Regions from separate parts of the Listeria marthii genome, predicted to be linked through region 1. Evidence: predicted binding sites of a transcription regulator. Region 1 holds the regulator's gene; the other holds the start of a gene.

Region 1 (3,613 bases):
TTAGCAAGCGCGAGTCTCGCTTTTTCGCCACCGCTGAGTGATTGGACATTTTTTAGCACATCGTCATCTGAAAATAGGAAATTACCAAGTGTTGTTCGGACATTAACTTCATTTAATTCAGGATAATCATCCCAAAGTTCCATTAAAACGGTTTTGTTGGAAGTTAGTTTGGCTTGTTCTTGGTCGTAGTAGCCAATTTTCACGCCAGCGCCAAAGTGAAATTCGCCGCTTAGAGCTGGAATATCGCGAATAAGTGTTTTAAGTAGGGTAGACTTGCCGATTCCATTTGGGCCAACGAGTGCAAGGCTATCTTGGCGTTTCATTTCGAAGGTTAGATTGGAAGCAATGCGCTTGTCTTTTGCATAACCAATGCTTAGCTGATCTACCATTAAAACATCCTTACCGGTTTGCTTTTCAAATTGGAAACCAAAGTGAGCGGCTTTTTCATCCCCTTGAGGTCGACCGAGCACATCCATTTTTTCTAATTGTTTTCTTCGACTTTGCGCGCGTTTAGTTGTGGATGCGCGAACGATATTTCTTGCGACAAAATCTTCTAGTTTTGCAATTTGTTTTTGTTGTTTATCGAATTCTTTCCACATTTGTTCCAGTTTGGCTTGTTTTTGACTGACAAACGAACTGTAATTGCCTTTGTAGTGATCGATTTTGGTGCGGCTGATTTCGTATACTTGGTTAACGACTTTATCAAGGAAGTAGCGATCATGGGATACGATAAGTAAGGAGCCGTGGTAGTTTTGTAAATACGTTTCTAGCCATGCTAACGTTTCGATATCTAAATGGTTGGTCGGTTCATCGAGAACAAGAATGTCTTGTTTAGCAAGCAACAATTTGGCCAGTGCGAGCCGTGTCTTTTGCCCACCACTTAAAGAAGCAATCTCCACTTCATAATCATCAGGATAAAAGCGCAAACCATTTAAAACAGAGCGGATTTCAGCTTCATACGTATACCCGCCAATTTCTTTAAAGGTATGCTGCAATGTATCGTAATCCGTCATCAATGCTTGATATTTTTCCGGGTCATTATATAGTTCTGGTTCGCCGAGACGAAGCTCCATTTTGCGCAAATCAGCTTCCATTTTTCGAAGTGAGTCAAACACGCTAAGCATTTCATCCCAAATAGTTTTGGAAGACTCTAGCCCAGTGTTTTGCGCCAAATAGCCAATTTCGACACTTTTAGGTTTGGAAATGGTTCCGCCGTCATAGCTCATTTTGCCTGCGATGATTTTAAGTAAAGTAGATTTTCCTGCGCCATTTCTGCCAACTAAAGCAATTCGGTCACCAGTTTTTACTTCTAATTTAATATTATCTAAAATTACTTCTGCACCGAAGAATTTAGAAATTTGCTGAACTTGTAATAATATCATAATCTCTCTCCTCGAACGTTCTCCCTACTAGTTTATCTTAAAAGCCAAGTAATCGCAATGAGATAGCCAATTGTTCACGAATCAGTTAGTTTGTGAAAACACTCGCATTATTTGTGATTTTAGCGTAGAATAGAAAAGAAGGACTGCACCGGATATTTTGCGGGACAAAACCTTACTTGAAAGTTATGAGCAAAAAGTTTGTGCATTCCTTGTGAAATGTTTATAGTATATAAGCAAGCATGTGAAAGGAAGTACAGTTCACAAAAGCTTCAACTTCAGAAAAAATTTAAAAGAAGAAGGGACAGAAGGCATGATGGAGGAAACAACTAAAATTCCACAAGCGACAGCAAAACGCTTACCATTATATCATCGTTACTTGAAATACCTAGATGAGTCAGGTAAGGAACGAGTATCATCAGCGGAATTAAGTGAAGCGGTGAAAGTTGATTCAGCGACTATTCGACGTGATTTTTCGTACTTTGGCGCATTAGGTAAGAAAGGATACGGGTATAACGTTTCATACATACTCGACTTTTTCAGCAAAACACTCAGTCAGGACAAACAGACAAATGTTGCACTTATCGGTGTTGGTAACCTAGGGACAGCATTATTACATTATAATTTCATGAAAAACAATAATATCAAAATCGTTGCTGCATTTGATGTGGATCCAGCGAAAGTAGGTAGTGTTCAACAAGATATTCCGATTTATCATTTAAATGATATGGAAGAAATTGTTCGTGAAAACGGTGTGGAAGTAGTTATTCTGACAGTTCCAGCTGACGAAGCACAAGTAACGGTAGATCGTTTAATCGAAGCAGATGTTAAAGGTATCCTAAACTTTACACCAGCTCGTATCAGTGTTCCAAAACAAGTTCGTGTGCACCATATCGATCTTACAACGGAATTACAAACGTTAATCTATTTCCTGGAAAATTATCCAGCGAAAACAGAATAAAAAAACCTGTAGAAGGTAAGCTAAAACTTACTTTCTACAGGTTTTTTTTACGTCTTCTCAGTCCGGTAATAATCAAGCCGATACCAATCCCAAAATCCATTAATGTCATTATAATAAGTATATAAGCAAGGATATCATAACCATATTCAGCTACACGAACAATAACAAAATATACAAATACAAGACCAAGCGCAAAATAAAGAAAACTTTGCTTAATTAATGAATTTTTCATATTATCCTCCAATTATTCCGAGACTCAAAAGCAAAACAATCGTGTTCATCAAAATATGAGCGCCCATCGAAACCACAATCCGTTTCGTTTTCGTATAAAGAAAACAAAGAATCAGTCCGATGACAAAATAAGTCAGTAAAAAGGAAATATCCCCATGAAGCAGTCCAAAGAAAAGCGAACTAATAACCGCAGCCACATGAATATTCATGACATTGCTCAGCCCACCAAAAACCACTTTTCTAAATACAAGCTCTTCTAAAATTGGGCCTAGAATGGAAATGAAAATCAAGAAAATCGGTGCAGCTTTTGTCAAATCAACTAGTAATTCCGTATTTGCAGACGTGCTCATGTCCCCAGAAATCATCGTAATAATAATGCTACAAATAATTTGCGCTACATATAATCCAATGACACCACCGATAATCCAAACGATACTAAATAGTGGTTTCGTTTTTTCACCGAGTTCAATTTTATTTTCTTTTGGTTTTCTATAAAGCATCGGAATGATAATAGCCAGCGATAAAAGATTAGAAAATATCGACCAAATAACCATTCCATAAGCCGCAGCATCTTCCGCCGAAAGGGAAGTGACACTTAATAAAATATGTTGAACAATTGGAATTCCAATAGATGCAGAGAACAGTAATAACAAATAAACTAACACAATCGTAATATAACGTTTAGCCAAAAAAGACGCATCCTCTCTAAAAACAAAAATCATGCTAAATTGCTTCAAACAAGCGGAAATAGCTCTCCTTATTGTACTCGTTATCAAGCTTTACCGCAAATAAGAATTCTTCCATTTTTTAAACGTTTTTGCTTGCAATTTTTATTCAGTTTGGTATCATAATAACTGTATTAGCACTCTGATGTGTCGAGTGCTAAAATGAAAAATGTAATTATATCAGAGGAGGTCATTTACATTGTTAAAACCATTAGGAGATCGTGTTGTAATTGAAGTACTTGAAGCAGAGGAAAAAACAGCGAGTGGGATTGTATTACCAGACTCTGCCAAAGAAAAACCGCAATCAGGGAAAATTG
Region 2 (3,613 bases), on a different contig from region 1:
TCTTTATTGAAACGATTGGAAATCCTGATATTAATATTGTTGATATCGAAAAAGTGGCGGACGTTGCGCACGCAGCCGATATTCCGCTCATCGTTGACAACACATTCGCAACCGCTTATTTAAATCGCCCATTTGATTTTGGCGCTGATATCGTCGTTTACTCGGCAACAAAATTCATCGGTGGTCATGGGGTTGCGATTGGCGGAGCGGTCATTGACTCAGGTAAATTCAACTGGGCAAATGGCAAGTTTCCAAAGTTAGTTGTGCCAGATGATAGCTATAATGGCCTCTCCTACACAAACGATGTTGGCGCTGCGGCTTATATTACCAAACTGCGCGTCTCGCTCCTTCGTGACACTGGCGCAGCACTTTCCCCATTCAACGCTTTCTTGCTTATCTTAGGCCTAGAAACACTATCCCTTCGCCTAGAACAACACGTTAAAAATGCTAAACAAGTCGCCAATTTCTTAAACGACCATCCAAAAGTAGCTTGGGTAAACTATCCCGGTTTAGCAGATAATAAATACAACGAGCTAGCCCAAAAATATTTACCAAAAGGCCCGGGTTCGATTTTCACTTTTGGCGTTAAAGGCGGCTATGAAGCTGGTAAAAAAGTGATTGAATCCGTAGAATTATTCTCACACCTAGCCAATGTTGGCGACGCAAAATCGCTTATCATCCATCCAGCATCCACGACCCACCAACAACTAAGCGAAGAACAGCAATTAACAGCTGGCGTGAAACCAGAATCGATTCGCTTATCGATTGGAATTGAAAACGCCGATGATATCATTCAAGATTTAACGAAAGCACTAGAGCAAATTTAGGAGGAAGTGAAGAGAAGTGACCTTACAACAAAAAGAACTATTTCAAAAAAGTCCTCTTCTACTTGAAAATGGAGAAACATTAAGCCCAGTTTTAGTTGGCTATGAAACATACGGGACACTTTCTGAGTCACGCGATAATTGTATTTTGTTAGAACATGCACTCACTGGGACTGCTCATGCGGCGAAACATTTTGACGACGATGCACCTGGTTGGTGGGATGATTATATCGGACCGGGGAAAACGATCGATACGGATAAATATTTCCTCGTTTGCACGAATGTATTTGGTGGTTGTAGTGGCACGACCGGCCCTTCTTCTATTAATCCAAAAACGGGCGAATCTTTCCGATTGCAATTTCCCGGTTTTTCGATTAAAGATATTATTAAAGTCCAGCGTGAGCTTTTGGAACAGCTTGGGGTTACGCGGATTGTTTCGGTGATTGGTGGATCGATGGGTGGAATGCAGGCGACAGAATGGGCGATTGATTATGCGGATATTACAGATAGTATTATCAATATCGCCTCCCCGCTTGCTGCCGGACCTGATGCGATTGGTTATAATCTGATTATGCGTATGGCGATTTTGAATGATCCCGACTTTAATGGCGGTAATTATGTTGGTCAACCTGAGGGCGGGCTTGCGACGGCTCGAATGGTCGGAATGATGACTTACCGGACGAGCGAGCTGTTCTCGAAACGATTTGAACGCTTCACTGTCGCCGAGTCTTCCCCTGCTGCTTTCTCAAAAGAGCATTTTCAAATCGAGTCGTATTTGCAATATCAAGGCGATACTTTTGTCGAGCGGTTTGACGCGAATAGTTATTTGTATTTAACGAAAGCAATTGATCTATTTGACGTTACGGCGCCTGCGAAAGACGATTTGCCCGCTTTTTCGAAAATCAAAATTCCGTATTTGCTTATCGGCATCACGACCGATCAACTTTTCCGGATTCACGATTTACGCCGTGGCTACGAACTTTTAAAAGAATGGGATGTGCCGGTTACTTACCATGAAGTGGCTTCCGAATACGGCCATGACGCCTTCTTAGTCGAGAAAGAAGTGCCGAAATTCGAACCACTGATCCGCTCATTTTTAAGCAATTTACCCGTTAAAAGCATATAAAAAAAGTGACCTCAGAAATTTTCCGAGGTCACTTTTTTATTAGTCTTTATAAATTGATTTCGTTCGGTTAAGCCAAGCATAGCCGAGCCCGATAACAAGGCCTCCGCCTACAAAATTCCCTAGTAAAGCAAGTACTAAATTGACGGTCACATTGCCCGCTGTCATTGCAGCAAGTGTTCCACCAGAAGCGAAAAATGCTAATGAGAATGATGAGAAGTTGGCGATAACGTGCTCGAATCCTAAGAATGCGAAGATGAAAATAATGAAAACCATCGCAATGACTTTCCCAGCATCATCTTTCATTCGAAGCGTACAAAGCACGGCGGTATTTACAACAATATTAGCGAAAATACCTTCCACAAAAATTTCTAGTGGCGCTTTTTCAAGTTTACCGCTAACGGCAGTAAATAAGAAATGGTCTGCAGGTAAATTATGGAAAACAGATGTCAAGGAAACTAAGTACCCAGCAAGAATTCCACCAAATAAATTACAAACAATACATAAAAGCAAAATTTGTAATGCTTTTCCTGGTTTAACAATTTTTTGATAAACACCAGTTGTCATATACATCATGTTAGAAGTACCAAGCTCAGCATTCATATAAATAATCATTACGAGCGACCAACTAAACATAAATGCATACGTGATTTTACCAAGTCCTGGCGCAAAATGATCGACTTTATCACCAATCATTACAGCAACCGCAGTCCCTAGTGTCAAGAATAAACATGCTAACATCGCGCGCACGATATAACGAAGAATACTATTATTTACTAAATCAATTTTTTTGCGCGTACTATAATCAATTTTCTGCATTAATGGACTATTTTCCACATCCAAATTATTTCATCTCCAAACAAAAAAATTTTCTTGTGAAATTCACAACTTGTTTATTGTAGCATGTTTTTAATTTGATGCAAATAGTTTTCAGAAAATAAAAATCAGTTAAGCGTTACCATCTTGAAAAATTTCTCATTTGTTGTTTTATGGTGTTAGTTTCCCCGTTTTTATAAACTTAAAACAAAAAAACGAGAACAGATTTCTCTGTCCTCATTTCAACTTTTTTTATTTACCAAACCAATGTTTTTTAGCGGAATCTTTTGCTTTTCCTTCTGTTTCTTGTGCGCTTTTGATTTCTTGGGCTACGATTGCTTCATCCATACGTTGCACGCGACCATGTAACTCATCCATTGCTACATCGTTTACATTTGCTAATTCTTGTTCTGTTGCAATAAGGATAACGCCTGTAGAGCCTTCTGGAATCGTTTTTAACGTTCTTTCGAATACGCTTAAAGCATTTTTCACTTCACCAGCGTCTTGCATAGAACCAACGATTGCGCCAACCATCCAACCGATTAAAATTCCGAATGGTCCACCTAAAATACCTATTAACATCCCAATAAGGCTATCTTTCATATTTTTGTCGGCACCAGTAAAATCAAGAAAATCTTGTGCAACAAGTTTATTTCCTGGCTCATGTTTTACAACCGCCATTTGATAACCAATAATTTTGCGCTCTTGGTGCAATCTTTTCATTTCTGAGAAAGCTTGGTAAGAAATACTTTCTTCATCAAAATTCATAATTAACACTGTTTTTTCTTTTTTCATCTGTTGTACCCCTCTCGCCTCATAAGTATTGTATTTAGGTACGTTTTATCATACC

Evidence for each region. The regulator Rex, encoded in region 1, represses fermentation and respiration genes when NADH is low (regulators of the CRP and FNR family bind a similar motif). The targets are predictions, from matches to a motif close to TTGTGAAATATTTCACAA.
Region 2: the regulator Rex is predicted to act here: its motif matches at 2,909-2,926, upstream of HCJ55_RS12460 (formate/nitrite transporter family protein).

The regions. Positions count from the first base shown of each region.
Region 1 covers NZ_JAASWB010000001.1:273,663-277,275, reverse strand. Annotated here, with positions in the region: gene HCJ55_RS01425 (ABC-F family ATP-binding cassette domain-containing protein) at 1-1,382, opposite strand, end outside; gene HCJ55_RS01420 (redox-sensing transcriptional repressor Rex) at 1,693-2,340, shown strand; partial or broken gene HCJ55_RS01415 (DUF4305 domain-containing protein) at 2,368-2,572, opposite strand; gene HCJ55_RS01410 (CPBP family intramembrane glutamic endopeptidase) at 2,574-3,260, opposite strand; gene groES (co-chaperone GroES) at 3,496-3,613, shown strand, end outside.
Region 2 covers NZ_JAASWB010000007.1:53,154-56,766, forward strand. Annotated here, with positions in the region: gene HCJ55_RS12450 (O-acetylhomoserine aminocarboxypropyltransferase/cysteine synthase family protein) at 1-827, shown strand, start outside; gene metX (homoserine O-acetyltransferase MetX) at 844-1,950, shown strand; gene HCJ55_RS12460 (formate/nitrite transporter family protein) at 1,990-2,790, opposite strand; gene HCJ55_RS12465 (DUF1269 domain-containing protein) at 3,016-3,558, opposite strand.